2 regions of the Eggerthella lenta DSM 2243 genome follow, and region 1 is predicted to be linked to the other one. Evidence: predicted binding sites of a transcription regulator. Region 1 holds the regulator's gene; the other holds the start of a gene.

Evidence for each region. Region 1 encodes HrcA, which represses chaperone genes, less so after heat shock. Its sites were predicted from a motif close to TNTTAGCANNCNNNNNNNNNGNNTGCTAANA; they were not measured.
Region 2: a site for HrcA is predicted at 11,835-11,865, ahead of htpG (molecular chaperone HtpG). Genes of this name have one in related genera too.

What each region holds. Positions count from the first base shown of each region.
Region 1 is NC_013204.1:1,942,279-1,958,355, reverse strand. Features, by position in the region: gene ELEN_RS08285 (DNA internalization-related competence protein ComEC/Rec2) at 1-1,120, shown strand, start outside; gene holA (DNA polymerase III subunit delta) at 1,131-2,108, shown strand; gene rpsT (30S ribosomal protein S20) at 2,289-2,792, opposite strand; gene ELEN_RS08270 (hypothetical protein) at 3,179-3,628, shown strand; gene lepA (translation elongation factor 4) at 3,729-5,534, shown strand; gene ELEN_RS08260 (hypothetical protein) at 5,553-5,747, shown strand; gene dusB (tRNA dihydrouridine synthase DusB) at 5,752-6,744, shown strand; gene hemW (radical SAM family heme chaperone HemW) at 6,759-7,871, shown strand; gene hrcA (heat-inducible transcriptional repressor HrcA) at 7,957-9,027, shown strand; gene dnaJ (molecular chaperone DnaJ) at 9,085-10,224, shown strand; gene ELEN_RS08235 (RsmE family RNA methyltransferase) at 10,234-11,109, shown strand; gene ELEN_RS08230 (MiaB/RimO family radical SAM methylthiotransferase) at 11,106-12,338, shown strand; gene ELEN_RS08225 (C39 family peptidase) at 12,719-13,855, shown strand; gene ELEN_RS08220 (PhoH family protein) at 14,068-15,024, shown strand; gene ybeY (rRNA maturation RNase YbeY) at 15,031-15,492, shown strand; gene ELEN_RS08210 (diacylglycerol kinase family protein) at 15,516-15,995, shown strand; gene era (GTPase Era) at 16,023-16,077, shown strand, end outside.
Region 2 is NC_013204.1:259,412-275,488, forward strand. Features, by position in the region: gene ELEN_RS00975 (pyridoxal phosphate-dependent aminotransferase) at 1-707, shown strand, start outside; gene ELEN_RS00980 (APC family permease) at 920-2,320, shown strand; gene ELEN_RS00985 (PfkB family carbohydrate kinase) at 2,483-3,391, shown strand; gene ELEN_RS00990 (EAL domain-containing protein) at 3,565-7,866, shown strand; gene ELEN_RS00995 (MFS transporter) at 8,086-9,963, shown strand; gene ELEN_RS16095 (endonuclease domain-containing protein) at 10,496-11,707, opposite strand; gene htpG (molecular chaperone HtpG) at 11,906-13,846, shown strand; gene ELEN_RS01010 (bifunctional metallophosphatase/5'-nucleotidase) at 14,111-16,054, opposite strand.

The DNA of each region.
Region 1 (16,077 bases):
GGCCAACGTAGCGGCCGCGCCGCTGTTTCCCGTAGTCTGCGCCGGCGGGTTCGCGGCGGTGCTGGCATCCTTGGCCGTTCCTGCCGTCGCGCCGGCGTTGATCGGATTCGCGTCGATGGGCACAGGCGCCCTCACTGCCGTCGTGCGCGCGCTCGCGAGCGTCCCCTACGCGAGCCTGCCTGCGAGCGTGCCCCTCGCCGGGGCGCTTCTGGCGTCGGCGGCATGCGCGGCGGCGCTGTGGCTGGCGTGGCCGCGTCCGAGCCGTCGTCGCGCGTTCGGTCTGGTCGCGGCGGCGGCGTGCGTCATGATCGGGACGGTCGTCGTCGCCCCGCGCCTTTCGGGCGACGAGATCGTCATGCTGGACGTGGGGCAGGGCGACGCGTTCCTGGTGCGGAGCCGGGGGACGGCCGTCCTGATCGACACCGGCAACCAGGACAGGATGCTGCGCGAGGCGCTCGCACGGCATGGAGCGTACCGCCTCGACGCGGTGGTGATCACCCACGGCGACGACGACCATAAAGGATCGCTCGCCTCGCTTGCGGGCGTCGTGGACGTGCGACGCGTGCTCGTCGCCCAGGACGCGCTCTCGTGCGGCTGCGAAGCGTGCGTCTCGCTCGTCGCCGACGCGCGCAAGCTCGCGGGCGACGGGGGAGTCGTCGGGCTTCGGCAGGGAGATGCGCTTCAGGTGGGCTCCTTCGACTTGCAGACAGTGTGGCCCGAGCGGTTCTCCGACGAAGGGGGCAACGCCGACAGCCTGTGCCTTGTCGCCGATGCGGACATCGACGGCGACGGCGCATCCGAGTGGCGTGCGCTTTTCACGGGAGACGCCGAGCGCGACCAGCTGCGCGCGCTCATCGACGAAGGGCTTGTGGACTCCGTCGACCTCTACAAGGTGGGCCATCACGGATCCAAGAACGCCCTCGACGACGAGGAGGCCGCCGTCCTTTCTCCTCGCATCGCGTTGGTCAGCGCAGGGGCGCGCAACCGCTACGGCCATCCGGCGCAGGACACGCTCGATCGGCTCGAGGCCGCGGGCGCACGCGTCTTCCGCACCGACGAGCAGGGAGATGTTTCGTGCAAATTGACCGCCGACCGGATCGAGGTGGATACCCTGCGTTAGAATGAACGGCATGGCTACTCAAAAGAAACAAGAAGCTCCGCTGCTGCCCGTCTACCTTATCGTAGGCGAGGACGCGCTCAAGCGCGACACCGTGATGAAGCGCCTACGCGCGCGCCTGTCCTCGATGGGCGATCTGTCGTTCAACGCCGACGAGTTCGACGGCGAGACGGCGCAGGGCGGCGACATCGTCACGGCCTGCAACACCGTGCCGTTCGCGAGCCCCGTGCGTCTCGTGGAGGTGCGCGCGGCCGACAAGCTGAAGAAAGCCGATGCCGAACAGCTCGTGAGCTATCTCGGTTCGCCGAACGGCTCCACGGTGCTCGCGCTCGTCGCCGAGAAGCTGGCGAAGAACACGCGCCTGTACAAGGCCGTGGCCGCCTGCGGCAAGACGGCGGTTATCGATTGCGCACCGCTCAAGCGCTACGAGCTGCCCCGAACGGTGCGCTCGATGGCCGTGACCCACGGCGTCACGCTCACCGAGGGCGCAGCCGTCAAGCTCGTCGACCTCGTCGGCGAGGACACGGTGCATCTCGACAGCGAGCTCAAAAAGATCGCGCTCGCGCATCGCGGCACCGACGCGGTGAACGAGCACGAGATCGTCGACATGGTCAGCCGCACCGCCGAGGTGAAGCCTTGGGAGTTCGTCGACGCCTTTGCGGCGCGAGACGTGCGCAAGTGCCTGCTGTACCTGGGTCGTATGGATTCCGTGTCGCCCCACGCGCTGCTGGCCATGTGCACGACGCGTCTGCGCGAGCTTGTCTGCGCGCGCTCGATGGCCGATCGCGGCAATCCCCGCGGCGTGGCCGCGGCGCTCAAAGCGCCCGACTGGCGCGTGAAGAACCATGTCAACTGGGCCCGCGGCTTCACTGCCGCCGAACTGCGGCGCGCCATCATCTCTTCGCGTGACACCGAGCGCGCGATGAAGAGCGGCGCCGATCCCAGGAGCGCTTTCCTGGACTGGGTGCTGGCGGTGACGGCGAGGCGCTAGCGTTTCAGGTTGTCGTCAAAAATGCAAGCAGAACGCTCGCTCGGGATGACAGCGGGGACAATCCGCGGTTTCCGCTCAGGATAACAGCCCTCTAACGCGAAGGAGCCCCGGATTTCCGGGGCTCCTTCGCTCTTGATATGCGGACGGATCGCAGGGCGAGTGCCGTATGCGCATGGATCGTTATTCGGCGGCAGCTTCCTCGGCGCCTTCGGCAGCCTCGGCCTTGGCGGCCTCTTCGGCTTCCTTGGCCTTGCGCTTCTGAGCGGCGGCCTCTTCCTTGAGCTGCTTCTCGCGGCGCTTGGCCTTCTCTTCGGAAGCGGCCTTCATCTCGGCGAGACGGGCGGCCTTGCGCTCGGCCTTCTTGGAGCCGGTCTTCTGCTCCTTCTTGGCCGGCTTCACGTAGGCGGCGCGATCGGCGTCGGTGGCAACCGTGTTGGCCAGGGCCATGATGCCGCTCTTGCGGTTCGCAGCCTGGTTCTTGTGGATGACGCCCTTCGAGGCGGCCTTGTCCATCAGGCGGCACGCGGCGCACGCGGCGGCGTAGGCCTCGGCGCCGTTGCCGGCGGCGACGGCGTCCTTCATGCGACGGGTCGCGGTCTTGAGCTCGCTTTTGACCGCGCGGTTGCGCATGCGGGACTTCTCGTTGGTGATGATGCGCTTCTTCTGGCTTTTGATGTTCGCCATGGGTGATGTTCCTCCAATTTGCAAAACCTGTCTGATACCGTGCGTTTCCGGCGATGCGGAGCGTTTGGCGATCTCGAGAGTCGCAACTGCACGGTGACGACAGCCTCGCATGCGATCCCCTTCGGGGGAACCATGGCGCGCCCGCGCAGGCGGGCAGCCTCGATGCATGGTGAAACAGGCGGGATTTCTCTGTTTCGCGGACCAATCGGTCACCGGCACGTACGAATCTTGAAGCGCAGCCACGTCTGCAGATCGGCGATGAAACCATCGCGCGAACGTATTTGCCGGATACACAATGCGATAGAATAGCAAACGTTGAGCGCTTTTTCACGCACAAATGCAAAATCGCGCACGTTTCTCCATCAACCTGGGAAAAGGAGCCTTCCATGCACCGTTGCGACTTTCGCTTGCCCGTCCGCGTACTGGCCGCCGCCGCGCTGCCCCTCATGGGCGCTGTGACCCTCGCAGGATGCTCCGGCGCGTCCCAGCATCAGGTGATCGACCGGAACGTCGCCTGCTCCTCATGCCATTCCGACGAGAAGCCCGTCTACGAAGGAGCGACGGTGCCCTCGGAAACCGTTGAGAGCGGGTCGCGGGTGCAGGTCAAGACATCGGGAGCCGCGGTTGCCGTCGTCGCGCGACCCGTGTTCACTGCCGAGGACGGCTCGGGTTTCGTGCCTGTGATCGATTCGTCCGTCGCCTTGGACGGGGGAGAGGCGGTCGTGGAGCTGGAGGACGGCCTCTGGGCGCTGTGTCTGGACGAGGGCGACAAGGCTCGCGCCAAGCTCGTGCGCGTCGATTCCGCGAGCGATGCGACCGCTGTCGTGGAACTGTAGCGCGCGAACCCTGTCCGCAGCGCGCGAATAGGGTAGAATAGGCTCCGTTTTCCCGAAGCGCCCGCATGCGTGCGAGCGCGCGTCATTTGAAAGACAGGCTATGACCACCGATCCGAACTTCATCCGCAACTTCTCCATCATCGCGCACATCGACCATGGCAAGTCGACGCTGTCCGACCGCGTCCTCGAGCTCACGGGCACGGTGGCCAGCCGCGACATGCAGGCCCAGCTGCTCGACAGCATGGACATCGAGCGCGAGCGCGGCATCACCATCAAAAGCCAGGCCGTGCGCGTGGACTACACGGCCGACGACGGCCAGACCTACCAGTTCAACCTCATCGATACGCCCGGCCACGTCGACTTCACCTACGAGGTGAGCCGAAGCCTCGCCGCGTGCGAGGGCGCCGTGCTCGTGGTGGACGCCACCCAGGGCGTGGAGGCGCAGACCGTGGCCAACGCCATGATGGCCATGAACGCGAACCTCGACATCATCCCGCTCATCAACAAGATAGACCTTCCCGCGGCCGAGCCCGACCGCGTGCGCGAGGAGATCGAGGAGGGCCTGGCCATCCCCGCCGACGATGCGGTGCTCGCGTCCGGCAAAACGGGCGAGGGCGTGCACGATCTGCTGGAGGCCGTGGTGTACAACATTCCCGCGCCCGTCGGGGACGCCGACGCCCCCTTGCGCGCGCTCATCTTCGATTCGTACTTCGATCCGTACCGCGGCGTGGTGGCGCTCGTGCGCGTGGTGGACGGCGCCGTGAAGAAGGGCGACAGGGTGCTCATGATGGCCACCGGTACCGAGGTGCTGGTGGAAGAGGTGGGAGCACGCCGCCCGGCCGAGACGCCGCTGCCGGAGCTGTCGGTGGGCGAGGTGGGCTACCTGGTCACCGGCCTGAAGGACGTGCGCCAGGTGAAGGTGGGCGATACCATCACCGCCGTGCGCGGCGGCGTGGATGAGCCGCTGCCGGGATACCGCGACGCCAAGCCCATGGTGTACACGGGCCTGTTCCCCCTCGACGGCGACCAGTACGAGCCTCTGAAGGAGGCGCTCGAGAAGCTGTCGCTCAACGACCCGGCGCTGGCTTGGGAGCCGGAGAAGTCGCACGCGCTGGGCTTCGGCTTCCGCGTGGGCTTTTTAGGCCTGCTGCACATGGAGGTCATCAAGGAGCGCCTCGAGCGCGAGTTCGACCTCGACCTTCTGGCAACGGCGCCAAGCGTGGAATACCACGTGTACCGCCAGGGCGGCGAGATGATTTCGCTGCACTCGCCCCAGGAGATGCCCGATCCCGGCGAGATCGATCGCATCGAGGAACCCTATCTCAAGGCGAAGATCCTCATTCCGCCCGACTACGTGGGCGCGGTCATGGAGCTGACCACGGCACGGCGCGGCACCTTCGTCACCATGAACTATCTGTCTCCCACGACGGTGGAGATGCTGTGGGAGATCCCGTTGTCGGAGCTTATCATGGACTATTTCGATAAGCTTAAGTCGAACACGAAGGGCTACGCCTCGCTCGACTACGACTTCGACGACTACAAGCCCTCGAAGCTGGTGAAGCTGGACATACTGCTTTCGGGCAAGCCCATCGACGCGCTGTCGTTCATCGTGCACAAGGACAAGGCGTACGATCGCGGACGCGTGCTGACGGAGAAACTCAAGGAGATCATTCCGCGCCAGATGTTCGAGGTGCCCATCCAGGCAGCCATCGGCGGGCGCGTGCTGGCGCGCGAGACGGTGAAGGCGAAGCGCAAGGACGTGCTGGCGAAGTGCTACGGCGGCGACATCAGCCGCAAGCGCAAGCTGCTGGAAAAGCAGAAGGCCGGCAAGAAGCGCATGAAGAACATCGGCAACGTGGAAGTTCCGCAGGAGGCGTTCATGGCCATCCTGAAGGTGGACGACTGATGCAGATAGGTTGAGAGCATGGCACGCAAAGACGATTTCGATTGGCTGGACGACCCGTTCGACGAGAAGAAGGCCGCGAAGGACGAGATGCGCGCCGCCACGTCGGGCGGCACCAAGCTCGCGCTGGGCTGCGGTTGTTTGATCGCCGTCGTGGGCATCGTAGTGCTGCTGGGGTTCGTCTTGGTCAACATGGCCGAGATCATGGCTTCGTAGCGCCATGGAGGATATGCACGCGTTCTTCCGGAGCCGCCGTCTGCTGCTCGCCCCCATGGCGGGCGTGAGCGACGAGGCGTTCCGCACGCTCTGCCGCGAGCAGGGCGCCGACCTCACCTACACCGAGATGGTGTCGGCCAAGGGTCTTTCCTACGCGAACGAGAAGACGCGGCATCTGCTGCGCCTCGCGCCGGGGGAGGACCAGGTGGCCGTGCAGCTGTTCGGCCACGAGCCCGACACGATGGCCGCCCAAGCTGCGTGGATCGAGCGCGAGATGGGGCAGTCGCTGGCCTACCTCGACATCAACATGGGCTGTCCGGCCAGAAAGATCGTGTCGAAGGGCGACGGCTCGGCGCTCATGAAGGATCCGGCGCTGGCCGCCTCCATCGTGCGCGCGGTGCGCGCAGCGGTGAGCCGCCCCGTCACGGTGAAGTTCCGTCGAGGGTGGGCCGAGGGCGACGAAACCGCCCCCGAGTTCGCTCGGAGGATGGAGGACGCGGGCGCCTGCGCCATAGCCGTGCACGGGCGCTATGCCGAGCAGCTGTACCGCGGGCGCGCCGAGTGGGGCGCTATCGCGCGGGTGAAGGAGGCCGTGAGCGTGCCCGTCGTGGGCAACGGCGACGTGAGAAGCGGCGCCGACGCCGTGGCCATCACGGAGCGCACCGGCTGCGACGCCGTGATGATCGCGCGTGCCGCCGAGGGAAACCCTTGGCTGTTCGCCCAGGCCAAGGCTGCGCTTGCGGGCGAGCCGGAGCCTGACGGGCCCACCGTGGAGGAGCGCATCGCGCTCGCGCGCCGCCACGCGCGGCTGCTCAGCGCGCGTGAAGGCAGGAACATCGTGCGCATGCGCAAGCACGCTATGTGGTACCTGGCGGGGCTGCCCGGCGCCGCCGCCGCGCGCGGCAGGATCAACGGCTGCGTGTCCGTGGAGGATTTCGACGAGGTGTTCGACGAGCTGCTGGCATGCGCGAGGGAGCATGCCGCCGCCCACGAGTGAGAAGAGAGGCGCTCATGCCGCACGATCCGTACAAGGCGCTGTACCTGCATCTTCCGTTCTGCGTGAAGCGGTGCGCCTACTGCGACTTCGCCACGGCGGCCGTGCCCGCCGGCGCGCCCGAGATCGAAGCGTACGTGGAGGATCTCAGCCTTCAGATCCGCCGCAAGGCTAAGGAAGGCGAGCTGGGGGCGGTCGAGACGGTGTACCTCGGCGGCGGCACGCCCAGCCATGTGGGGCTGGCGGGCCTGTCGATGCTGCTGTACACGCTGTCGCTGTCGATGCACCTCACCGACGAGGTAGAATGCACGATGGAGGCGAATCCCGAGAGCCTCACCGAGCGCATGGTGCGCGACATCTGGGCGCTCGGCGTGAACCGTCTGTCCATCGGCGTGCAGAGCTTCGACGACGACGTTCTGCGCACGCTCGGCCGCGCGCATTCCTCCGATGACGCCCGCCGTGCCATCGAGGCGGCCCGCACCCGGTTCGAGAACGTGAGCGTCGATCTCATGTGCGGCATCCCCGGCCAGAGCGCGGAGGGCTTCGAGGCGAGCGTGCGCGAGGCCGTGCGCCTCGGCGCGACGCACGTGAGCGTGTACCCGCTGACCATCGAGCCGCACACGCCCTTCGACGCCGCGGTGCTGGCGGGCGAGCTGGAGGAGCCCGACGACGACGTGGAGGCCGCGCACATGCAGATCGCCGCGCGCGTGCTGGATTCGGAGGGCTTCGAGCGCTACGAGGTGGCCAGCTACGCCCGCCCCGGCTTTGCATGCCGCCACAACATCGCGTACTGGACGGGCGTGCCCTACCTGGGTCTGGGCCGTTCGGCTGCCACGATGACGCAGAACGCGCAGCGTCGCATGCGGGTGAAGGACGGCCAGGTGACCGACGACCTCGACCCGCGCCAGATGGCCGCCGAGAACCTTATGCTGGGCATGCGCATGACCGCGGGCGTGTCCGACGAGCACGCCGCCCGCGCCGCGGAGTTGCTGCCCGAGGCGACGACGGTGCTGGCCGACTTGGAGCGGCAGGGGCTCGTCGAGCACGAAGGCGGCCGCTGGCGGCCCACCGAGCGCGGCTGGCTCTGCGGCAACGAGCTGTACGGCGCCCTATTCGATCTGGCCGACTGACGCGCGCCCGCTCCTTGTGCGTCTCCCGTCGAGTTTCTCCATAATTTCCGCCTGTTGTTAGCACTCTCGGCTTTCGGCTGCTAATATGATGCGTTACTATGGTTCAGGTAAGCCGACTGGCGAGAGAGGTAGGTGGAGGAGCGTGCTTTCGGATCGAAGGCAACGGGTGCTGAGCGCCCTCATCGAAGAATACGTCGCGCGCGCCCTACCCGTGGGGTCGCGCACGTTGACGGAGCGCTACCAGTTGGGCGTCAGCCCGGCCACGGTGCGCAACGAGCTGTCCGTCCTCGAGGACGGCGGCTACATCACGCAGCCGCACACGTCCGCCGGGCGCATTCCGACCGACTTCGGCTACCGTGCGTTCGTCGACAACCTGCTGGCGTCCGATCTTGCCGGCGACGACGAGCGCTACCGGCCTGTGGTGGACCAGCTGCGCCGCAGCGCAAGCGAGCTGGACGCGCTCCTGGAGCAGACGTCGTCGGCTCTCACGCGCCTTACCGACTGCCTGTCCATCGTGCTGGCTCCGTCGGTGCTGAACCTGCACATCAAGCAGCTGTCCCTCATCTCGCTGTCGCCGTACCGCGCCCTCGTGGTGTTGGTCACCGAGGACGGCCAGGTGTTCAACCGCCAGATGGACTTCGCCGAGGAGGTGTCGCCCGACGAGCTGGCGCGCGTGCAGCGCTTCCTCGCCGAGGTGATGGGCGGCAAGTCGCTTCAGGAGATCGAGGACGGCCTGGGCGAGGGCATGGCGGAGGCGTTCCGCGACCCGCTCGTGCGCATGGCGCTGGACGAAGTGCTGTCGTGTTTGCAGGAAGGCGACGCGTCGCGCACGCATCGCCTCGGCGTGAGCTCGCTTCTGACGAAGCCCGAGTTCAGCCAGTCCCAGGCGCTGCTGCCCGTCATGCAGGTGCTCGAGGACGACACGGTGCTGCTGCAAATCCTCGACGATGCCGCCCGGCAGGGCTCGGGCGCGCCCAGCGTGCGCATCGGACGCGAGAACGACGCGGCTGCGCTAGCGGGCGTGTCGGTGGTGGCCAGCCGCTACGGGCGAGGCGCGTCGGCGGGGGTCGTCGCCGTGGTGGGTCCCACGCGCATGGATTATTCCAAGGTTATACAGGCGGTGCGCATCGCGAGCGCGGCGCTGGAGGACGTGTAAACGACATGGGAGGCGGCGCGTCCTGCGCCGTCTATGAGGAAAGGTAACGAGCGTACAATGGCGAAGGATCTGTACGAAGTTCTGGGCGTGTCCCGCGAGGCGACCGAAGACGAGATCAAGAAGGCGTTCCGTCGGCGCGCGCGCGAGCTTCACCCGGACGTGAACAAGGCGCCCGATGCCGAGGACCAGTTCAAAGAGCTGAACGAGGCCTACGACGTGCTGTCCGACGCGCAGAAGCGCAGCGCATACGATCGCTTCGGCACGGTTCCCGGCGCGGCCGGCGGCGGCAGCCCCTACGGAGGCGGCGGCTACGTCGACTTCGAGGACCTGTTCGGCGGCGGGTTCGGCATGGGCGACATCTTCAGCTCCTTCTTCGGCGGGCAGGCCGCCGGCCGCGCGCCTATGCGCAAGGAAGGCCGTGACATGGGCGTGGGCCTGCGCCTGACGCTGGAGGAAGTGGCCGCGGGCGCCAAGAAGGAGATCGTGTACGATCGCCTGGCGCCGTGCCCCGACTGCGAAGGGTCGGGCCTCGGCCCCGACGGTCGCGAGATCACCTGCCCCGATTGCCACGGCCAGGGCCGCGTGGTCACCATCCAGCACACCTTCCTCGGCGACATGCAGACGGCCACCACGTGCAAGACCTGCGGCGGCACCGGCCACACCATCGAGAACCCGTGCCCCGAGTGCGAGGGGCAGGGCCGCGTGCCCGACCGCCAGCGCGTCACCGTCGAGGTGCCCGTGGGCATTCGCGACGCCCAGCAGCTGCGCCTGTCCGGTTTCGGCGAGGCCGGCATGCACGGCGCCCGCCCGGGCGACCTCATCGTCACGTGCCGCATCCAGCCGCACGAGTTCTTCGAGCGCGACGGCGACAACCTGCATGCGCGCGCGAACGTTTCCATCGTGCAGGCCACCCTCGGCGCCGAGATCGAGATCGACGGCATCTTCGAGGACGAGAAGGTGCAGGTGCGCATTCCCGAAGGCTGCCAGAACGAGCAGGTGGTTCGCGTGAAGGGCTTCGGCATGCCGAAGTTCCGCAGCGAGTCGCGCGGCGACATGTACGTGCACGTGAACGTCGTGGTGCCCAAGAAGGTGACGAAGAAGCAGCGCGAGCTGCTGGAGAAGCTGGCCGAGGAGCTGGGCGAGGACGTGGCCGACGAGCGCACCCCGCTTCAGAAGCTCCGCGACGCGTTCAACTAGCGGGTCGCCATGTCCCTGCAGCATTTCTACCTGCACGACCAGGTGCTTGCCGACGAGGGGGCGCCGACTTTCCCGCTGCGTTTGTCGCCGGACGACGCGAAGCACGCCCGCGTGCTGCGGCTTGCGCCGGGCGAGCATATCGCGGTGGTGGACGCCGCGCAGGACTACTTCGAGTGCGAGATCGCCGCTTTCGACGATGCGGTCCCGGTGGTGCGCATCGCGCAGCGCCTCGACGACGAGGAGCGCCCCCTCGTGATGCTCGTGCAGGGCCTGGCCAAGGGCGACAAGATGGAGACGGTGATCCGCCACGCCACCGAGCTGGGCGTTTCGGCGTTCGTTCCGATGTCGTGCGAGCGCTCCATCGTGAGGCTCGATGCGAGGAAGGCCGCGGCGAGGACGCAGCGATGGCGCGCCATCGCGAAGAGCGCGGCCATGCAGTCCGGCCAGCGCGCGTGTCCCGAGGTGGGCGAGCCGATGGCGCTGGCGGATGTGTGCGCCTCCTTGGCGCACGCCACCGCCGTGCTGGTGTGCTGGGAGGAGGCGCTGCTGGACGCGCGCATCGAGAAGGCGCTCGAGCGCGGCCTCCGGCTCGACCGCGCGCTTCCCGAGAACGCGCGCATCGCCGTGGTGGTGGGCCCCGAAGGGGGCCTTTCGCGAAGCGAGGCGGACGCGCTCCTGGCCTGCAACCCGCGTGCGTCGCTCGTGTCGCTGGGCTCGTCCATCCTGCGAACCGAGACGGCCGGCATCGTGGCTCCCGCGCTCGTCCTGCACGAGCTGGGCCGCATGATGCACGACGCGCGCGAAGCGCAGGAACGCACGTCCGCCCATGTCGAAAGCCGTCGCGAGGAAGCCGGGGACGCGTGCGAGGCAGGCGGGCAATCGTGAATTTCGCCGTCGTCAACCTGGGATGCAAGGTGAACCGCGTGGAGTCGGACGATGCGGCGGCGCGCCTCGCCCTGCGCGGTGTCGAGACGTCCGAAGCGTCCGCCGACCTCATCGTGGTGAACACGTGCACGGTCACGGGGGAGGCCGAGAAGAAGACCCGCAAGGCCGTGCGCCGCGCCCTGCGCGCGAACGACCATGCCCGCGTGCTGGTCACCGGCTGCGCCGCCGCCATCGACGCCGCGTTCTACGAGGCGCTCGACGAGCGCGTGAGCGTGGTGGGGAAGGCCCAGCTGGCGCAGGCCATCGATGCCCTGTTCGACGAGGCGCCCTTTTCTCCCGGCGAGGACGCGCCCCTCCATATCGGATCCGGCTTCCGCACGCGCGTGGGCGTGAAGGTGCAGGACGGCTGCGACAACGCGTGCACGTACTGCATCGTGCACGTGGCACGCGGGCGCGCGACCAGCCGTCCGGCCGACGACGTCGTGCGCGAGTGCGCGTCCTATGCCCGCGCCGGCGCGCGGGAGATCGTGCTCACGGGTATAAACCTGGGGTCGTACTGCGACGGAGGACGGCGCGACCCCTCCGCGATCAGGCTGGCCGCTCTGCTGCGACGCCTGCTCGACGAGACGGCCGACCTGCACGCGCCCGGCGAGGCCCCGGCGCGCTTCCGCGTGTCCAGTATCGAGCCGCGCGATGTGGACGATGCGCTCATCGACCTTCTGGCTTCGGCGGACGGCCGCGTCTGCCGTCATCTGCACCTGCCGTTGCAGGCGGGAAGCTCGAAGGTGCTGCGCGAGATGGCGCGCCCCTACGACGCGGAGCGTTTCGTCGCGCTCGTGGAGCGGCTCTACCGCCGGATCCCGCAGCTGGCGCTGTCCACCGACATCATCGCCGGCTTCCCCGGCGAGACCGATGCCGAGTTCCAGGAGACGCTCGACGTGGCGCGCGCCTGCCGCTTCGCGAAGATCCACGCGTTCCCGTACTCGCCGCGCATCGGGACGCCCGCCGCCGAGCGCGCCGACCAAGTGCCGCCCGCCGTCAAGGAAGCCCGCGCCGCCATGCTGCGCGCGCTGGGCGACGAGCTGCGCGCATCCGAGCGCGCCCGCCGCGCCGGAACCGTCGAGCTCGCCTTGGTGGAGGAGGGCGGCGTCGCCATGACGGAGAGCTACTTCGAGGTGCCCGCCCCCGCCGGCGCCGCCCCGGGCGCGCTGGTCGAGGTGACGCTGTAGTCGGTCGCGCATCGCCCCCGAACCGGCGCGCCAAGAGCGGGCGAGCGGCCTGTTTGCGCGAAGGATCGCCATGGGCGCGCGATGCTCAGAACGGGCTGCGTCAATCTTGGTTTAACGGCGGGGCAGTCGTTTTCCGGCACGGGAAGCTCTTCACGGAGAGCGCGTATTGGAACAGGTCGCGTATGCTCACCCCGAGTCCTCGGGCAATTTCGGAGAGCGCGTCGATGTTCGGGTTTTCGTATCTGCCATGATGGCAGCCTCTCTTGTTTTCTGAACCCCTGCGGCTGCTGGCCCTTTCTTGAATGAGGCGATTCGAAATGCCTCTGTTTTCCGATAGGCTGTATACTAGTCAGAATAGCGATTTAAAACGGGAGGCGCGAATGGGCGACGACGAGGCGCGCGAGCGGGCGCGCAGGAGGCTCGAGGAGCGCAAGGCGCGCATGCGCGGGGAAGCGCCCACCGGCCGCGATACGCACGGCGTGCATGACGCGCGCGAGCCGATAAGCTCGGGTCGTCTCCGTTCGAGCCGTCCTGGAACGGGCAATCGGCACTCATGGGAGGCGCACGGCTCGGAGCTCCTGTTCGCCTTCTCCGAGGCTGCGACGAACCTCGTGCGCGCCGTCGGTCCCAAGCGCCTCGCGATCGCGGCGGCCGCGATCGTGCTGGTCGTCGTGCTTGTCGCGGGCGTTCGCGGCTGCATGGCCGCCGGCGCTGCGACGCAGGCGCCGGACGAGGCTGACCGGGCTCCCGTCCAGCAGCAGACGCAGCGCGATCCTATCGACGAGGCCAAGCTCAAGGCCGTGCTCGGCGACGATTTGGCCGCCCAGCTCGTCCAAGCGGCTTCGGCGAGCGACGACGCGGCATGGATCGCCGCCCATCCGGACGCCTACGCCGTGGACGGCGAAGCGGTGCAGCGCAAGCTGCTCAAGCTGGCCGCCGTCGAGCCCGAGGCCGTGCCCTTCGTGCGCACGTTTCCCGACGCCTATCCGGCCGAGAGCGCCCTCGGTACGGACGACCCCGCCTCAGGCGAGGTGCCGCGTCTCTACCAGTGGGATCAGCGCTGGGGCTCCACCGTGTACAGCTCCACGACGTTCGCGCTGACGGGATGCTGCCCCACGTCGCTTTCCATGGTGTACCAGGGCCTCACCGGCAAGGGCGATCTGTCGCCCTACGATATGGGGAAACGTGCGAGCGACGGCGGCTTTGAGACGGCGTTCGACGGCACCGACTCCTCGTTCCTCGTGAGCGAGGCAGCCTCGCTCGGCCTTTCCTGCGAGGCGCTCTCGGTCGATGCGGGCAGCGTGCGCGCGGCGCTCGAAGGCGGCGCCGTGCTCGTCTGCAACGTCGGCCCTGGAGACTTCACCGACAACGGCCACTTCTTCGTCGTCACCGGCATCGACGGCGACGGGAACCTGCGCATCAACGATCCGTACTCGGCCGAGCGCTCGAACAGAGCCTGGAACGTGGACACGGTGCTCGGCCAGACGAAGGCGCTGTGGGCCTACCGGCTGGCCTGAGGACGCGGGTGCGCGTGCGGGCAATGCGTCTTCGCCCGTAACACACGGAAAACGACCCTGAGGCGTGTTTTCGGAGCGAAGATGCGAGGCGGGAGCGGCGCGACCTCGAACCGCCTCGCCGTTCCCGGCAGATCTTGATCACCTGCACTATATTCCCTTGTCGGTTCGATGACATCGAAGCGCGCGCCGGCCGTGCGTGGTACAATGCCCCCATGACTGACCAAACCCAAATCACCCTCACGGCCCCCCGAAGCGTGAACATGGCGCTCATCGTCGGCCCTGCGGACGAGATCCTCCATGTCGTGCAGGATGCGTTCGCCTCGCGGATCACGGTTCGCGGCGACACGGTCGAGCTCGTCGGCGATCCGCTGGAGGTGCAGTCGCTCACGGCGCTGTTCTCGGATCTCATCAAGCTCGTGGAAGGCGGCGGCGAGCCTACGCTCGAGTACGTGCGGCACGCCATCGACCTGTTGCGCACGGCCGAGTTCAGCCCGCAGGCGCTGCGCGAGGACATCCTGCTCACGTACCGCGGCCGGGCCATCCGTCCGAAGACGGCGGGCCAGAAGCGCTACGTCGACGCCATCCGCGAGCATACCATCACGTTTGGCATCGGGCCCGCGGGCACCGGCAAGACGTACCTCGCCATGGCCATGGCCGTGGCTGCGCTCAAGCGCAAGGAGGTCGGCCGCATCATCCTCACGCGCCCCGTGGTGGAAGCGGGGGAGAGCCTGGGCTTTCTGCCCGGAACCCTCACCGAGAAGGTGGATCCCTACATCCGCCCGCTTTACGACGCTCTGTTCGACATGACCGACATGGAGCGCGCCACGCAGCTCGTCGAGAGCGGCGTCATCGAGATCGCCCCGCTCGCGTTCATGCGCGGGCGCACCCTGAACGACAGCTTCATCATCCTCGACGAGGCGCAGAACACCACGCCTGAGCAGATGAAGATGTTCCTCACGCGCCTGGGCTTCGGCTCGAAGATGGTGGTCACGGGCGACGTGACCCAGCTCGACCTGCCGCGCGGCGTCTCGGGCCTCAAAGGCGTGCGGGCCATCCTCGAGGACATCGACGATATCGCGTTCTGCGATTTCACCGGCAAGGACGTGGTTCGGCATTCCCTGGTGGCCGCCATCGTCTCGGCCTACGATCAGGCAAGCAGAAAGGCTTGAGGTATCATGGATATCCAGATCAACTACGACTACCGCAAAGAAGACCTCGAGAAGCTGCCGCTGCACGAGCTGACCCAGTTCGTGCTGGCGCGCGAGGACAAGCCCTTCAACACCGAGGTGTCCATCAGCTTCGTCACCGACGAGGCTATCGCCGAGCTCAACGAGCGCTACCGCCACAAGGAGGGCCCTACCGACGTGCTGTCCTTCGAGTGCGACGGCGTGGACGACGACCTGTCGGCTATGACGCTGGCGGAGGATCCCGTCTACGAACTGGGCGACGTGGTGATCGCCCCCGACGTGGCCAGCCGCCAGACGCGCGAGTTCGGCACCACGTTCGAGGAGGAGATCAGCTTGCTGCTCGTCCATGGCCTTCTGCACCTGTGCGGCTACGATCACATCGAAGATGACGAAGCCGAGGTCATGGAGAAGCGCGAGGCCGAGATCCTCGAAGCCTGGTCCAAGCGCTGAGATCGGGGGAGGGGCTGGATTGCATGAACGCGACTGACGCCATGGGCGAAGGCGAACGCACGGAGGGGAAGCCGTCGCCGGAGGACGGTGCGGCGGACGGCGTGAGGTTCGTCCGCAACCGTGCTGGCAAGGATTCGCGCGCCCGGTTCTCGCTCGGACGCGCGTTCTCGTGCGCATGGGAAGGCGTCGTCTACACTGCGCGCACGCAACGCAACATGAAGATACATTTCGCGGTGGGCGCCGCGGCAGTGCTGCTCGGCGCCGCGCTCGGCATCGACGCGGCGTCGTGGGCGGCCATCGTCATCTGCATCGTGCTCGTGCTGGCCGCCGAATGCCTGAACACGGCCGTCGAATCGGTGGTCGACCTCGTGTCGCCCGACTACGCCGAGCTCGCCAAGCACGCGAAAGACTGCGCCGCCGGCGCAGTGCTCGTGTGCGCGCTGGGCGCGGTGGCGGTAGCCGCCGCCGTGTTCGTCCCGCGCCTTGCGGCGCTGTTCGTCTAACGCATCGGAAACATCGGAAGGCTTTTCATGGACAACATCTATCCCGCAGTCGGCGATTCGTTCAAGTCAGGGTTCGTCACGC
Region 2 (16,077 bases), 1.7 Mb from region 1:
ACGCGCTTGCGCAGGCTATCGGGCCGAAGACGGCCGCTATCATCCTCAACTCGCCGAACAACCCGGTGGGCGCCGTGTACTCGCGCGAGAACCTGGAGGCGTTCGCCGCGCTGCTTGCCCGCAAGGAAGAAGAGCTCGGCCGCAAGCTGTACGTTATCAGCGACGAGCCGTACCGCGAGATCACGTACGGCGCCGAGGTTCCCTACGTGCCGTGCGTGTGGCCGCGCACCATCGTGTGCTACTCGTACTCGAAGTCGCTGTCGCTGCCGGGCGAGCGCATCGGGTATCTGTACGTGTCCGACCTGATGGACGACGCGCGCGAAGTGTCCACGGCGGTGGCCGGCGCGGGCCGCGCGTTGGGCTTCATCTGCGCGCCAGTGCTGTTCCAGCGCGTTATCGCGCGCTGCATCGACGAGCCGTCCGACGTGGCGGCCTACGCGGCCAACCGCGAGCTGCTGACGACGGGCCTCGGCGAGTTGGGATACGAGTTCGTGGAACCGCAGGGCGCGTTCTACCTGTGGGTGCGCGCGCTCGAGGACGACGCGCAGGCGTTCAGCGATCGCGCGAAGGCTCATGAGCTGCTGCTGGTTCCATCTGACAGCTTCGGCGTCGGCGGCTGGGTGCGCGTGAGCTACTGCGTCTCGCGCGAGGTCATCGAGCGCAGCATGCCCGCGTTCAAGGCTCTCAAAGAATCGTACGAAGGCTAAGGGCTTGCCGTGAAGGGCCGGCGACGCGGCTTCGGCCGTCGTTGCCGGTTTTTTGTTTTGCCGAACCGGAAAGGTCGGGAAAAAAGTGTTGCCCTCCTCGAACTAATGATGGCGCTCTCGTCCTCGACGCGCGATAATATCGCTAGATCGCTTTGCTGCGATAAAGCAGCATAGCGGTGCAGACGGTATAGGTTCGAACAAGGGGACACACGATGGCTCAGCAAGACGGTTCTCCGGCGAAGGCGTCCGGAGAGAACATCGAGCAGTTCGGCTACAAGCAGGAACTGCGAAGAGGTATGGGACTATGGGACGTGGTATTGTACGGCGTCCTGTTCATGGTGATTATCGCGCCGCAGTCCATTTTCGGCACCATCCAGCAGAACAGCCACGGCATGACGCCGCTGGTGTACATCATCGGCTTCGTGGCCATTCTGTTCACGGCTATGAGCTACATGCGCATGAGCAAGCGGTTCCCCATTGCGGGTTCGGTGTACTCCTACGTGCAGCGCGGCATCAACCCGCACGTGGGCTTCATGGCGGGCTGGCTGATCCTGCTCGACTACGTGCTAGTTCCCTCCTTGCTCATCGTCATGGTGATGAACTGGGGCGTGGCGCTGGTGCCGGGCAGCCCGGCCTGGCTGTGGGCTGTGGCGTTCATCGCGTTCAACACGTTCGTCAACATTCGCGGCATTCAGATGAGCCGCGGCGTTGACTGGGTCATCTTCATCGTCGAGATTGTGGCCGTGGTCGCGTTCATCGCTCTTGGCACCAACTTCGTGTTGGGCGGCGGCGGCGCGGGCGGCTTCGTCCTCGACCCGATCTACCAGCCGGGTCAGGTGGACGCGCACTTCGTGGCGGCGGGCATCTCCATCGCGGCGCTTTCGTTCCTGGGCTTCGACGGCATGTCCACGCTGGCCGAGGAAACGCACGAGCCTGAGAAGAACATCGGCAAGGGCATCATCATCGCACTGTCCATCATCATCGTCGTGTTCGTGGCGCAGACCTACATCGCCGCCATCGTGCAGCCCGATTGGGCGGCCACCGATCCCGACATGGGCTTCTTCGATTCCGTCTACCTAGTGGGCGGGCCGGTGTTCTACAAGATCATGTTGCTGGTCAACATCGTCGCGGTGGGCATCGCCAACATCATCAACGCGCAGATGGCATCCTCGCGCCTGCTGTACAGCATGGGCCGCGACGGCGTGATCCCGCGCGTGTTCGGCAAGGTGCATCCGAAGTTCCAGACGCCGTGGTTCGCCTCCATCTTCTTGGGCGCGATCACGCTGTGCCTGGCGCTTCCGCTGCAGGACTACATGGGTACGCTGGCGGGCTTCGTGAACTTCGGCGCCCTGTCGTCGTTCATCCTGCTGAACTTCGCCGTGTTCTGGTTCTTCTTCGTGAAGGAAAAGAAGCGCGCGTCGTTCAAGGACATCCTGATGTACCTCATCTGCCCGTTCATCGGCATAGCCATTTTGGGCTACGTGTTCACCGGCTTCGAGTGGGCCACGTATGCCGTGGGCGTCACCTGGCTGGTCATCGGCCTGATCATCGGCGCGGTGAAATCCAAGGGTTACAAGGAAGTGCCCGAGGCGTTCAAGAACCTGGAAGTGTAAGGACGCATTCGTTGATTGAAGGGACGGCCGCGGCGTATTTGCCGCGGCCGTTCGCGTTTTCGTTCCCCGCAACGCATCATCGCCCGAAAAACACGCCTCAGCTTCGATTTCCGTGTTTTTCGGGCGATGATGGTGCGCAAGCCGAATGAGAAGGAGATGACGATGGGCGAAGGAAAGGCCGTGCTGGCCGTCGGAGCCATCATGGTGGACATGCTGTGCCAGGTTCCGCGCCTGCCCCGATCGGGCGAGGGGATCGTGGTGGAGGAGTCGCGCGCGGTCGTGGGCGGTTGCGCGTTCAACGCGGCGAACGTGCTGCGGCAGCTGGGTGCTCCGTACGAGCTGTTCGCGCCGGTGGGGTGCGGCATCTTCGCCGGGTTCGTGGAACGCGAGCTGCGCGAGCGCGGGCTCGAGGCGCCGCGGTTCGATGATCGCGACAGCGGCGGCTGCATGTGCTTCGTGGAGCCGGGCGGCGAGCGCACGATGGTCACGCTGCCGGGCATCGAGCGCCATTTCGTGCGCGCATGGTTCGACCGTGTCGAGGCCGCGCGCTTCGGTTGCGGGTTCGCGAGCGGCTACGAGGTGGAAGGGCCGGGCGGCGACGCCATCATCTCGTTCTTCGAGGATCATCCCTCTATAGAGCTGTATTATGCGCCCGGTCCGCGCGTCTGCGGCGTAGGCGCGCAGAAGACGGCGCGCATCAACGCGTTGCATCCGGTATGGCACCTGAACGACCAAGAGGCGCTTGCGTATACCGGGAGCGCCACGCTTGAAGAGGCGGGCGCCGCCATCGTCGAGGAGTGCGGCAACGCAGTGGTGATCACGGCGGGCAAGGACGGCGCGCATCTGTTCGTCGATGGGCGGCATGCGGTGATTTCTGCCGGGCTTGTGGATGTGGTGGACACCGTCGGCGCGGGCGATGCGCATCTGGGCGCGCTGACCGCGGCGCGCGCGGCTGGACGCTCATGGGAAGACGCGCTGGCGTTGGCGAACCGCGTGGCCGGAGCGGTGTGCGGCGTGGAAGGGTCGACGCTGGCCGACGAGGCGTTCGCGAGGACGGGTGCGCGGCTGTAGGGCGCGTTGTCTGATGGCGTAGTCGTTCGTTGAGATATTCTCGGACGAAACTGTTATCTATACGTAAACTTGTCGTACAATTGAAGTTACTTTTGAAGTTACTTTTCCCTAACGGCTAGGAATTGTCGTCGGTGCTTGCCCGTGCGATCTTCCCGGATGAAAGTGGTATGCTCATGGAGGCGATGTTCGGTGAAGTCGAAACTCTTGCCTACGTGATAGACAGTGAATGCCGCGTCGTCTACTTCAACAAGAAGATGGAGGTTGCGTTTCCTCATCTTGAAACGGGCATGCTTTGCTATCAGGTCTTGCGCGGCGAGCCCGCCTCTTGTCCGGATTGCCCGCTGATTCTTGACCACGCCAGCAAGAGCCGGGTCTACAACCAGCGCATCCGGAGTTGGATAGAGACAGAGGTGAGCGACATAGACTGGCCTGGCTCGGGCGCGTGCCACATTTTCCTGAGCCGTGTCATCGATCGGCCTGATTTGGGCGCGGCCGATCCGAAGCCTTTCGATGCCCTGACGGGCCTGTATACGCGCGAAGCGTTTTTCTCGGCGGTCTCCACTGCGATCCAAGCATATCCGGAGCGCTCGTATTGCCTGATGGCCGTTGACATCGAACATTTCAAGCTGTTCAACGAATGGTACGGCGAAGAGGCCGGAGATTTGTTTCTGGAAGAGGTGGGGAGGCTGCTCGGCGAGGCTGCAGCCGAGAGCGGCGGCGTTTCAGGCTATCTGAGCGGTGACGACTTCTGCATGCTGCTACCTTGCGACGAGGGCATGATCGAGACTCTGCGAGCCCGCATTACTCAAAGCGCGCTTCATCACGGCAAAGGCATGGGCTTTCTTCCCGCGTTCGGGCTGTTCCGCATTGACGATCGGTCCCTGCCCGTCGGCATCATGTACGATCGCGCGTTGCTGGCTTTGGCCTCGGTCAAGGGGAATTACGCTCAGCGTTTCCGATGGTACGACGATGGTATGCTCAGAGAGATCAAGGACGACCATTCGCTTTTGCTCGAAGTGCAGCAGGCTTTGGAGAAGGGCGAGATCACGTTCTACGCTCAGCCGAAATGCAACCTCGACACGGGCAAGATCGTGGGCCTCGAGGCTCTGGTTCGCTGGATGCACCCTGAGCGCGGGCTCATCCCGCCGATCCAGTTTATCCCCATGCTGGAGCGAAATGGGCTGATAACCGCGCTCGATCTGCATATTTGGGAGGAAGTGTTCCGCGCTCTGCGCGCGTGGGTGGACGCCGGCCAGGCGCCCGTGCCCATTTCCGTGAACGTGTCGCGCCGCGACCTGTATGCGCTCGATGTTTTGGGCACGTTCGAGGGATTGATCGAAAAGTATGATATTCCCCCTCGTCTGCTCGCCGTCGAAATCACCGAAAGCGCGTACGTCGAGGATTGCGAGCTGATCGTGGACATCGTCGAGGGTTTCCATGACCTGGGCATCTCCGTTCATATGGACGATTTTGGCAGCGGGTATTCGTCGCTTGGCATGCTGAAGGACGTGAACGTCGACGTCTTGAAACTGGACATGAAGCTGCTGGACGCGATAGACGCGCAAAGCCGCAAAGCCCGTAGCATTCTGGAAGCCATCATCGGTATGGCGAACTTGCTGGACATCCGCGTGATCGCGGAGGGGGTGGAAACCGAATCCCAACGGCAATTGCTGGTGAAGATGGGGTGCCTGTACGGGCAAGGGTACTTCTTCTACAAGCCCATGCCGAAGGCGGAGTTCGAGCCTTTGATTGCGAATCGGACGAAGGTTGATTTCCGCGGCATCCATGCGGACTCCATCGAGAGGTTCCGTATTCGCGACCTGATAGAGAGCAGGGTGCTCAGCGATGCCATGCTCGACGATATCCTGGGTCCCTTGGTGCTGTACGATCTGTACGATGGCGAAGTGGAGCTTCTGAGCGCCAACGAGCATTACTGTCAGCTGAACGGGGTTAACGCCGTTGACCTGCACGAGCTGCGTTCCACGTTCGCGCGTCGAGCGTTCGAGTCGGATTGGGACGAGGTCATGGAAGCGTTCGAGCAAGCTCGCGAGAACGTCCCGAATGGCGCGGTCGTCGTAGTGCGTCGTATGCGCCCGGACGGGTCGACCGCTCACCTGCTCGTCCATCTGCTGTTCCTGCGCGAGCACGAAGGCCACTACCTGTATCTGGGTTCGCTGAGGGATGTGACTCGCGAGCGGCAGCAGGCGCGTCAGCTGGAGTCCTCTCGTCGAGCGTTATCGGCTGCCACGGATGCTTCCCCGCGCGATCCGCTGCTCGTAGCGTTGGGGGAAGAGAACCGGCGAACCGCCCTGGCGCTTTCCGCCGAGCTTTCGCCCGGAGGCATGATCGGAGGATACTGCGAGCCAGAGTTCCCGCTGTACTTCGCCAACGCTGCTATGGTGGAGCTTCTGGGTTACGACACGTACGAGGAACTGGCTGCGGGCATCGATTGGCGCGTGGGAAACACCATACATCCGGACGATCTGGCCTCGGTTGCGCTCGACATCGGGCCCGAGTATTACGTGGGGCTCGAGTACACTACCACGTACCGCATGGCTCGCAAGGACGGGACGTGGTTCTGGACGCTCGACAAAGGCCGGGTGGTCGAAGCGGAAGACGGCAGGCTTGCCATCGTGAGCGCTTGCACCGACATCACCGAAGTCATGGCAGTGCAACAGCAGCTTGCCGAGCGAAACAAATTGTTGATCAGTCAAAACGAAGAGCTTGCATTCCTGAATGAAGATATGCCCGGTGGCTATCATCGCTGCCTCGACGCTCCCGGGTGCGATTTCCTGTACATGAGCGACCGCTTTCTGGACATGTTCGGCTACACGCGCGAAGAGATAAAGGAGCTGTTCGACGACAAGTACATGCTCATGGTGCACCCGGACGACCGCGACAGCGTGGCCAAAGGCGTGACCGCGCTCAGGGAGGGCACTGCGGGGTCGGATCCGTTGGAGTACCGCATGAGAGCCAAGGACGGCTGGCGCTGGGTGATCGACCAGAGCCGTTTCTTGGAATACGATGACACCTCGTTCCTGCAGGGCGTCGTAGTGGACGTGACGGAAACCGTGGAGCTGCGCGACATGATGAGCATGCTGATCGAGCACACCTCGAGCGACATCGTGCTGCTGTCATGGTCCGACAAAGAGGACGTCCGCGTGAACGTGGTGGCGTGCGGTGCGTCGAAGAAGTACGGGCTCTCGCCCGAGCAGTACGAGGATATCATTCGCGGCCAGCTGTACCTTCCGAGCGGAGACGGGGGCGGGCGCCTGGTCGACGAGATTGTCGACAAGATCGATCGAGGCGAGAGCTTGGCGATTGTGGATCGACCGCGCTTTCCCGGGCGCGAGAACGTCTGGATGCACATTGAGGCTCGCCGCGTGGGCCTCGAGTCCTTTGAGCGTATGGCGTTGTGTTTGGTCACCGATGTGTCTTCTATGAAGAACCAGCAACAGGAGCTGTGGCTCACCAAGCGAAAGCTGGAGGGGGTTCTGGATCAAGCCGGCGTCCAAAGCTGGGACTGGGACATCAACAGCAATCGCTTGGTGCTCTCGCGCAGCGAGCTTATGGATCGTATATTCGCAGGTCTGAGCCGCTTCGAGGACGATATGCTGGTCGTGGACGGGTTCGACCCCGAGACTATGGAGTTCCGCTTCGTGCCGCCCGACTACCAGCAGGCGTTCAGGGACTCGTTTCGGGGCGTGCGCACTGCTCGCGATCGACAGCGCTCGGTGTTTGAGATCCCGTTCACGTTCGAAGGCGAGGCGCCCTTGTGGATCGAAGTCTCGTGCGAGACGGTGCGCGACGAGCAGGATCGGCCTGTCCGTGCGGTGGGATACTACCTTGACATGACCGATCGCAGAAACGAATCCTTGCAGAACAAAGCGAACTCCGAGGCGTTGCGGCAGCTGCGAAAAAAGAGCTTCCAGCTGCTCAAGATGGCGAAGACCGATGCGTTGACCGGGTTGCATAACCGCCAGGCGGCCATCCCGAAGATAGAGGAGCGCCTACGCGCGGTCGAGGCGGGCGAGCTGGGCGATGCTTCGTGTGCGCTGATCATGTTGGATCTGGACTCCTTCAAGCTGGCCAACGACGTGTTCGGGCACGCGTACGGCGATCAGGTTATCGTGCATGTGGCCGAGGCTCTGAAGGAGTCGTTCCCTGGCGACGTCGTCTGCCGTATGGGTGGGGACGAGTTCCTGGTGTGGTGCGAGGACGTGGACGAGGGAGCGTTGGAGGATAGGATCGCCTCTGCGCTGCGTGCCATGGAGGTCGAACGCGTTGAGGACGGTCGAACGTTCCTGTTCTCGGCGTCGGCCGGTTACGTGCTGGTTCCGCAGGAGGGCTTCTCGTTCGACGACTTATATCAGAAAGCGGATTCGGCGCTGTTTTCGGTCAAGATGGACGGCAAGCGCTCCTGCTCGCGATTCTGGTCTGGGATGAAGACCGTTCGCTGCGAGTTGGCCGAGTGACGGGTGCTGCCGGCTCTCTGTCTGCGGCCGCTTCGGCTCGCTTGCTTGCGCGATCATGAAAACAACACTTACGAGAATGCTTGAGATTCGCTAGAATCGAAGATGCCGCGGCGCGCTTCAGCGCGCCCGGCGTGTCTCGTTTCCCCGAAAGGCGCCTTCTGCGCTGGTAGGTTCGATGGGGCCAATCAAGACAACCGAAGACGAAAGGACGATTCCTTTATGCAAGGGAAACCTCTTGTGCTGCTGCTGTCCGTCTTGTACGGCAGCGCGTTCATTGCGGGGTTCAACGAGAACCTCGTCAACATGGCGCTCGTGTCCATCATGGCGGAGTACGGCGTCGACTCCGTGACGGCTCAGTGGCTGGTCACCGGCTATATGATCGTGGCCACCGTCGTGGTCACGTGCATGGCGTTTCTCTATCGGCGCTTCCATGTGCGCACGCTGTTCTTCGGCGCGGCCGGCTTGAGCATCGTCGGCTCCGCGATGGGGCTCGTCGCTCCCAGCTTCGAGCTGCTGCTGGTCGCGCGCCTCGTGCAGGCGGTGGGCACGGGCATCTTCATCCCGCTTATGATGAACACCATCCTCGTGGTCACGCCGAAGAACAAGCTGGGCACGTACCTGTCCGTCGGCGGCTGCATGATCACGTTCGGCCCCGCGTTCGCCCCGGTGGTGTGCGGCGCGCTGGTGACGGCGTTCGGATGGCACAGCATTTTCGTCGTGCCCATCGTGGCGATGGCGGTGCTGGCCGTGCTCGGCTTCTTCTACATGAAGAACCTCGAAACGCACGAAGCGCATCTCGACGTGCTGTCGGTGGTCCTTTCCGCCGTGGCGCTGACCGTGTTGTCGTTCGGTTTGACGCAGCTGACCACCGACGGTGTTCTGGCTGTCGCCGCCCTTGTGCTGGCGGCGGCCATGGTTGCAGTGTTCGTGGTGCGCCAGCTGCGATGCGCGCATCCGCTCATCGATTTGGCGCCGATGAAGAATCGCGCGTTCTGGCCGGCGATCATTCTGGTGACCATCGCGATGATGAGCATGTTCTCGATGAGCGTGCTGCTGCCGCTGTACTTCGAAGGCGCGGCGGGCATGACCGCCTTCGCCGCTGGTCTGGTGATCCTCGTTCCCGTGCTGGCGAACGCGGGCGCCACGCTGCTGGGCGGCCGCATCATGGACAAACGAGGCGAATGGCCTTTGCTGCCTCTGGGCTTCGGCGGCATCGCCGTCGGCTTCATCGCGTTGGTGGCGGTTGCGCCGCAGCTGTCCGTGCCGGCGGTGTTCGCGGCCATGCTGGTGATGTACGTGGCGGTGGGCTTCATCTTCTCGCCCTCGCAGACGGCGGGCCTGCGTGCGCTGCCGCCTCGGCAGAATCCGTTCGGCGTGGCGCTCATGACCACGTTCGTGCAGATCGCCGCCTGCATCGGGCCATCGCTGTACATCGGCATCATGTCGTCGGGCCAAGCGGGCGCTGCGGCTTCGGGCGCGTCTGCAGCGCAGGCGACCGCAGACGGGTTCGCGCTTGCGATGGCAGTGGCCGCGGCCATCGGCGTCGTTGGGTTCGCCTTAGCGCTGGCGTATGCTCGCGCGGCGCGGAAGCGTGCGGCCGTGCAGGCCGTGGAACGCGCGGCGCAGCCCCAGGCGCTGTCGGTGCTTGCGTCCATCATGGAGGCTGACCCCTACACGCTGCCGGCCGCCACGCCGGTGCGCGAGGCGATGCGCGCGTTCGTGGATTTGAGGGTCGGCGGGTTGCCGCTGGTGGACGAGCAGGGGCATCCGGCGGGCTTCGTGTCCGACGGCGACGTGATGCGCTACCTGGCCGACAAGCATCCGCTGATCACGGGATCGTATTCGCTGGTGGAAGCCGCCAACAGCCAGACGTTCGACGAGCGCCTGCGCGAGCTCATCGAGCTTCCGGTGAGCGCGATCGCCACCGACAAGCTGGTGGCCATCGAGGCCGGATCGTCGCTGGAAGAGGTGTGCAACCTGTTGGCCACGCGCCGTTTGAAGAAAGTGCCGGTGGTGCGCGACGGCGCGATCGTGGGCACCGTCAACCGCTCCGACGTGCTGCGCTACGCGATGGACACCTGCCTGCAGGGAGTGTAGGGGAGACGTCTGGCTTCGTAGGGCGCTGCAGGGCGCCGGCCGGCTTCGCAGGGCGCTGCAGGGTGCTGCAGGGCGCCGGCCGGCTTCGCAGGGCGCTGCAGGGTGCTGCAGACTGCCGGCCGGTTTCGCGGGGTGCTGCAGGATGCCGGTCGGCTTCGCAGGGCGCCGGCTGGCAGAGATTGCACGCTATGCACGATTCTAAGCCGCATTTTTAATGCGGTCGGGAAGAAAGCCCAGGTCGTAAAAAACTAACGATGAAAAAATCGTGCATAGCGTGCAATCTCTGCCAGCTACGGCTCGGTCCGCCGTTAAACCAGGATTGGCATAGCCCGGATCGGCCCGTCCCGCGAAAGCTCGCCGGCGGCTCGGAAGCCCTCCTCGGCCATCGGCCAGGCGCTCGTCCCGCCCGATCGCCAGCCGCCCGACAGGGGAAGCGGCGTGCGGCGGTGCATGTCGATCCCGGTTTAGCAGCGGACGACCTCGCTTCGACTGCCAAGGATGAAGCGGGTTCGCTGCCGGCTTTCGATCGCATTCAGAACCCGAGCAGATCGCGGCGAAGCTGTCGGTTGGCGCGCGTGAAATCGGGATCGACGTAGCGAAGGCGCTTTCCGGTGTGTTCGGCAACGGTGTGCGCGATCGCGTTCATGCTTCCGCCGTTTTCGAGTTGCCATTTCGTGACGGTCAGCACGGTGATTCCCATCGACACCAGGGCATCTCGTCTCATCGAGTCCTTCAGCATCTGCTCTGGATCCTCGTGGTTTCCGCCGTCGTATTCGACGTCGAGTTTCGCTTCAGGCCAGTACAAATCGCACACGAGGTAGTTCTTGCCGGCAATGCGCCGTTCCCGCCTGCCCAAGTCGATGCGATGGTTGAGCAGCGGCTGCTTCAGGCCGTAACCTCCCATTCGGTACGGCAGCGTGAGAAGCATCGTCAGGATCGTCTCGCGCGATGAGGCCGATCCGTTCGCCACATAGCGAAGCGCCTTGATTGCCTTCCTTTTGCCGTGCGTCTTGTCGAGGCTGTTTGCATACGCGGTAAGCTTTTCGACGCTGGTCAGCGGCGCGCACGTTCGGTAGGAGTTGTCGGAGAGGTCGTAGGCTCCGCATAGCTCGAAGCCCAGTTCGATAAGCTTCGGAAGATTCCATAACGTGGCCATTTGCACGAAACACAACTCCGGGGAGCATACGCGGAAGCCGTTCATAGAGTCGAGGGTCGAGCGTGGCGGCAACGTTCCGCCTTCCACATGACTGACGGCCTCGTTCGAAGCTCGACGAACGGAGTTGTGCGGTACGAGCACGTGCAAAGGACGTTCGAGCCACCATGGCCCCGGTTCGGCAAGCGATCCTTTTCGGGGAGGTTCGTCGAGAAGCGGTCGGGTATCTTCGATGGCGCGAAAACTTCGCTGGCCGATGCGAACCGATCTCCAGTATTCAAGTGCGGATGTATGACATAGGGTTGGCTCCATTGGCTCATGATACGTGGTCGATAGCAAGATGGGAAGCCGGTTGGCAGAGATTGCGCGGTATGCACGATTATTGAGGCTTGTTATCGGAAGAAAAGAGAGAAAGCCCAGGTCGAAAGAAATGGCAGTGTCGAAGAATCGTGCATAGCGTGTAATCTGTGCCACGCCGAGGACGATCTGCTGTAGAACGGGAGCCGGAGGTGCGCGCGTCGGCCCGCGCGCGGCGGCCGGGGTCGCGTGCTCGGCCGGCGCACATGCGGCGGCCGCTGCCGCGTACGGCATCCGGCACCCGTGCATGTCGGCCGCTGCCGCGTGCGGCATCCGGCGGCGCGTTGCCGGTCGCCTGTGCGCGTGTTCTGCAATCGGGGTGCGTTCCGCTTGACATCGTACCGCGTCGTACTAAAATCCCGTTTAGCACTCGAAGTCCGAGACTGCTAAACGGGCAGACCGGCAGGTACGAAAAGGAGAGCGACGCCAACTATGCGCAAGTTCAAAACCGAGAGCAAGAAGCTGCTCGACCTCATGATCAACTCCATCTACACGAACCGCGAGATCTTCCTGCGCGAGCTCATCTCGAACGCGTCGGACGCGGTGGACAAGCTGTACTTCCGCAGCCTCACCGACAAGGACATCCAGCTGAGCAAGGACGAGCTGGGCATCCGCGTGGCGTTCGACAAGGACGCGCGCACCGTCACCGTGTCGGACAGCGGCCTGGGCATGACGAAGGACGAGCTCGACCGCAATCTGGGCACCATCGCGCACTCCGACAGCATGGAGTTCAAGGCCGACAACGCCGACGCCCAGGGCGACGACGTGGACATCATCGGCCAGTTCGGCGTGGGCTTCTACTCCGCGTTCATGGTGGCGTCGAAGGTGCGCGTCGTGTCGAAGGCGTACGGCAGCGACGAGGCCTGGGCCTGGGAAAGCGACGGCGTGGAGGGCTACACCATCGAGGAGGCCCAGCGCGAGGGCCACGGCACCGACGTCATCCTCACGCTGAAGGACAACACCGACGACGACAACTACGACACGTTCCTCAGCGAGTTCGGCTTGCGGAACCTCATCAAGCGCTACAGCAACTACGTGCGCTACCCCGTGCAGATGGAAGTGTCGAAGACGCGCGAGCTGCCCAAGCCCGAGGACGCCGGCGACGACTACAAACCCGAGTACGAGGATTACACCGAGGTCGAGACCATCAACTCGATGATCCCCATCTGGAAGCGCAGCAAGTCCGAGGTCACCGACGAGGAGTACAACGAGTTCTACAAGACCGACTTCCACGACTTCACCGACCCGGCGCGCACGTTCAGCATCCACGCCGAGGGCGCGCTCAGCTACGACGCGCTGCTGTTCATCCCCGGCCGCGCGCCGTACGACCTGTACAGCAAGGACTTCAAGAAGGGCCTGGCGCTGTACAGCTCCAACGTCCTGATCATGGAGAAGTGCGAGGAGCTGCTGCCCGACCACTTCAACTTCGTGCGCGGCGTGGTGGACAGCCAGGACCTGCAGCTGAACATCAGCCGCGAGACGCTGCAGCACAACAGCCAGCTGCGCGCCATCGCGAAGAAGATCGAGAAGAAGATCACGTCCGAGCTGAAGAAGATGCGCGACAACGATCGCGAGGAGTACGAGAAGTTCTTCGAGAACTTCGGTCGCGGCCTGGAGTTCGGCATCTACAACAGCTACGGCATGCTGAAGGACCAGCTGGCCGACCTGCTGCTGTTCTACTCGGCCAAGCAGGAGAAGCTGGTCACGCTGGACGAGTACCTGGAGGCCGCGCCGGCCGACCAGAAGGCCATCTATTACGCCGCCGGCGAGAGCGTCGAGCGCCTGGCCAAGATGCCCATCGTGAAGACGGTGCTGGGGAAGGGCTACGACGTGCTGCTGTGCACGAAGGACGTGGACGAGTTCTGCTTCCAGTCGATGATGACGTACGGTGCGCCCGCGGCCGACGGCGAGGATGCGCCGGAGCCGTTCGAGCTGAAGAACGTGGCGTCGGGCGACCTCGACCTGGCCTCCGAAGAGGAGAAGAAGGAAGCCGAGGAGACGACGAAGGACAACGAGGCCCTGTTCGCCGCTATGAAGGACGCGCTGGGCGACTCGGTGATGAAGGTGGCGGTGTCGTCACGCCTGACCGATGCTCCCGCTTGCATCACCGCGGCCGGTCCGGTGTCGCTGGAGATGGAGCGCATCATGGCACAGATGCCCGACGGCGGCGAGGGCATTAAGTCCGAGCGCGTGCTGGAAGTGAACGCGAAGCACGCGGTGTTCGACGTGCTGCGCGCCGCGCAGGAAGCCGGCGACGCCGACAAGGTGAAGCTGTACGCCGAGCTGCTGTACAACCAGGCGCTGCTGGTTGAGGGCCTGCCCATCGAGGATCCGGTAGCGTATGCGAACGCGGTGACCAAGCTGATGGCGTAACTTGGTTCCGGCGGCTTGCCAGCCGCCGGAACAGCTCGACGCTGCGGTCCGCTGCGGCACCCCGTCTTCGCGCGATCCCGGAAGCTCGCGTACCACAGTATCCCCTACGGGGACTTCCTGCGGGGCGCGCTTCGCCTCCGCGATCCCACGAATGCGAGGCACCGCAGCGGCCCTCGCTGTCTTACTACGCCAACCGGGGCGCGCATTATGCGTCCTGCGGACGCATAGACGGGTCGCTTCGCTCCCGTCTGTCATCCTGAGCGGCTAGCGGCGCGCGCTTGCGCCGGCGCTTACGGCGACGGCTCCTGCGACTGTGGCGACCGCGGCGGCTCCAACGACTGCGACGCCGAAGGGATCGCCGGTGCTCGCCAGCGGCTTGCCGCCGGGGGCGGCGGGCTCCTCGACGGGCTCGTCGGTCGGCTCGGGCGTGGGTAGCGGCGTAGGCTCGGGGTCGGACCCGCCCTTGATCACGATGCGCCCTTGGCCGTCCGGATCGGCGTATTCGCCGCCGATCGTTCCCTTCAAATCGTACTGGATGTACTCGATGAGCGCCTTGTTGTCCAAATCCAGCAGCACGGCTTCGTCGTTCATGAACATGGTGAGGCCGTCGCCACCGTCCACCAGCAGGAACGTGTGCGACACCAGCTTGTAGCGCCGGTTCACGTCGAGGGGCTCGCCGTTCACCAGCACGTTGCGGACGCGGTACTCGCCCGCCACGCCGCCGAATTTGCCGCCCGGCATCTGCACCGACGACGGAATGTCCGTGCGCACGGTGTACGTGAGGCCCGCCGCATGCTGCAATCCTCCGCTGGGCTCGGGCAGCTTCGACGCGCCCACTTCGAGGGCGTCGAGGATGTTCTGGCCGAGGGTGTCCACGTAGGCCAGCTGGTTGTTGAACGGTTGCACGTCGATGAGGTTGCCGTACGTCACGTCGCCCGGCTCGATGTTCGCGCGGATGCCGCCGCCGTTCACGAGTCCGATATCGGCCATGATGCCGCCATGCCATGCCAGCGCGAGGTACGCATCGGCCACGAAGTCGCCGAGGTTCGTCTCGTGCGCGCGAACGGCCCAGGTGTAGTCGTCGTCCTCGAGGGCGACCAAGCGCACGTCCGAGCGCCCGATGACGCGCCCGGTGATCTTCGCGAGATCCGCTTGCAGCCCTGCGATGCAGGCGGCCGTGTCGGCATCGACGCCGTCCCAAGCCTTGATGATGCTGGCGGTGCCGTTCGTCGTGGATGCGGTGACGGTTTCGGTGCCGTCCGACGCGTAGGCGGCGATGGTTCCGGTCGCGGGGTTGATGACCACCTGGCCGATGCCCACCAGCTGGGTGCCCGTCTGCGTGACCAGCACCGGTTGGCCGTTCTTGTTGAGCGGGGTCTGAACGTACAGCTCGTGCGAATGGCCGTCGATGATCACGTCGATGCCGCTCGTGTTCGCCGCCACGGCCGCGCTGGTCCAGCGCGGGGTCACGCCGCCTTGGCCCAGGTGCGCCAGCGCCACCACGTAGTCGGCACCGTCGGCGCGCGCTTGGTCGACGGCGCGCTGCACGGCGTCGTACAGCTTCGCGCCGGAGTCGTCCTCGCAAAAGCCGTAACGGTAGGTTCCGCCTTCCTGGAAGTGGGCGGGGGAGGACTTCGTCAGCGACTCGGGCGTGCAGATGCCCAGGAACGCGACCTTTTTAGTGTCGGCGCCCGTGCCGTATTCGCGCATGGCGTACGCGTCGAACATGAGGTTGCCCGTGCGCAGGTCGGTGAAGTTGCAGGACAGGTACTTCGCGTTCGCGCGGGCGACTAGCGTGTTGAACTGGGCCATCCCGTAGTCGAACTCGTGGTTGCCGGGGATGGCGAAGTCGTAGCCGCACTCGTTCATGATGTCGACGAGGTACTCGCCGTCGGTCAGCGTGCCCATGGCCTTGCCCTGCACGGCATCGCCCGCGTCCACAAGCGTCACGTTGTCCGCGCCGTAGGTCGAGCGCATGGTTTTTGCGTAGTTGACGAGCTTCGCGTATCCCAGGTTGTCGTCCACGGCGCAGTGCACGTCGTTCGTGTGCACGATGACGATGGCGCCGGGCTGCGTCGCAGTGGCGGCGGTTGCCGCTTCATCGCCGAACGCGCGGCGGGCGGGAAGCGCGAGCGAGGCCAGCGCAACGGCGGACAGCGTGCAGAACGATCGGCGGGTTATCCGATGGGGAGCGGGCAGGTGCGTCATGGGTGCCTCCTCGAAACGAGCGC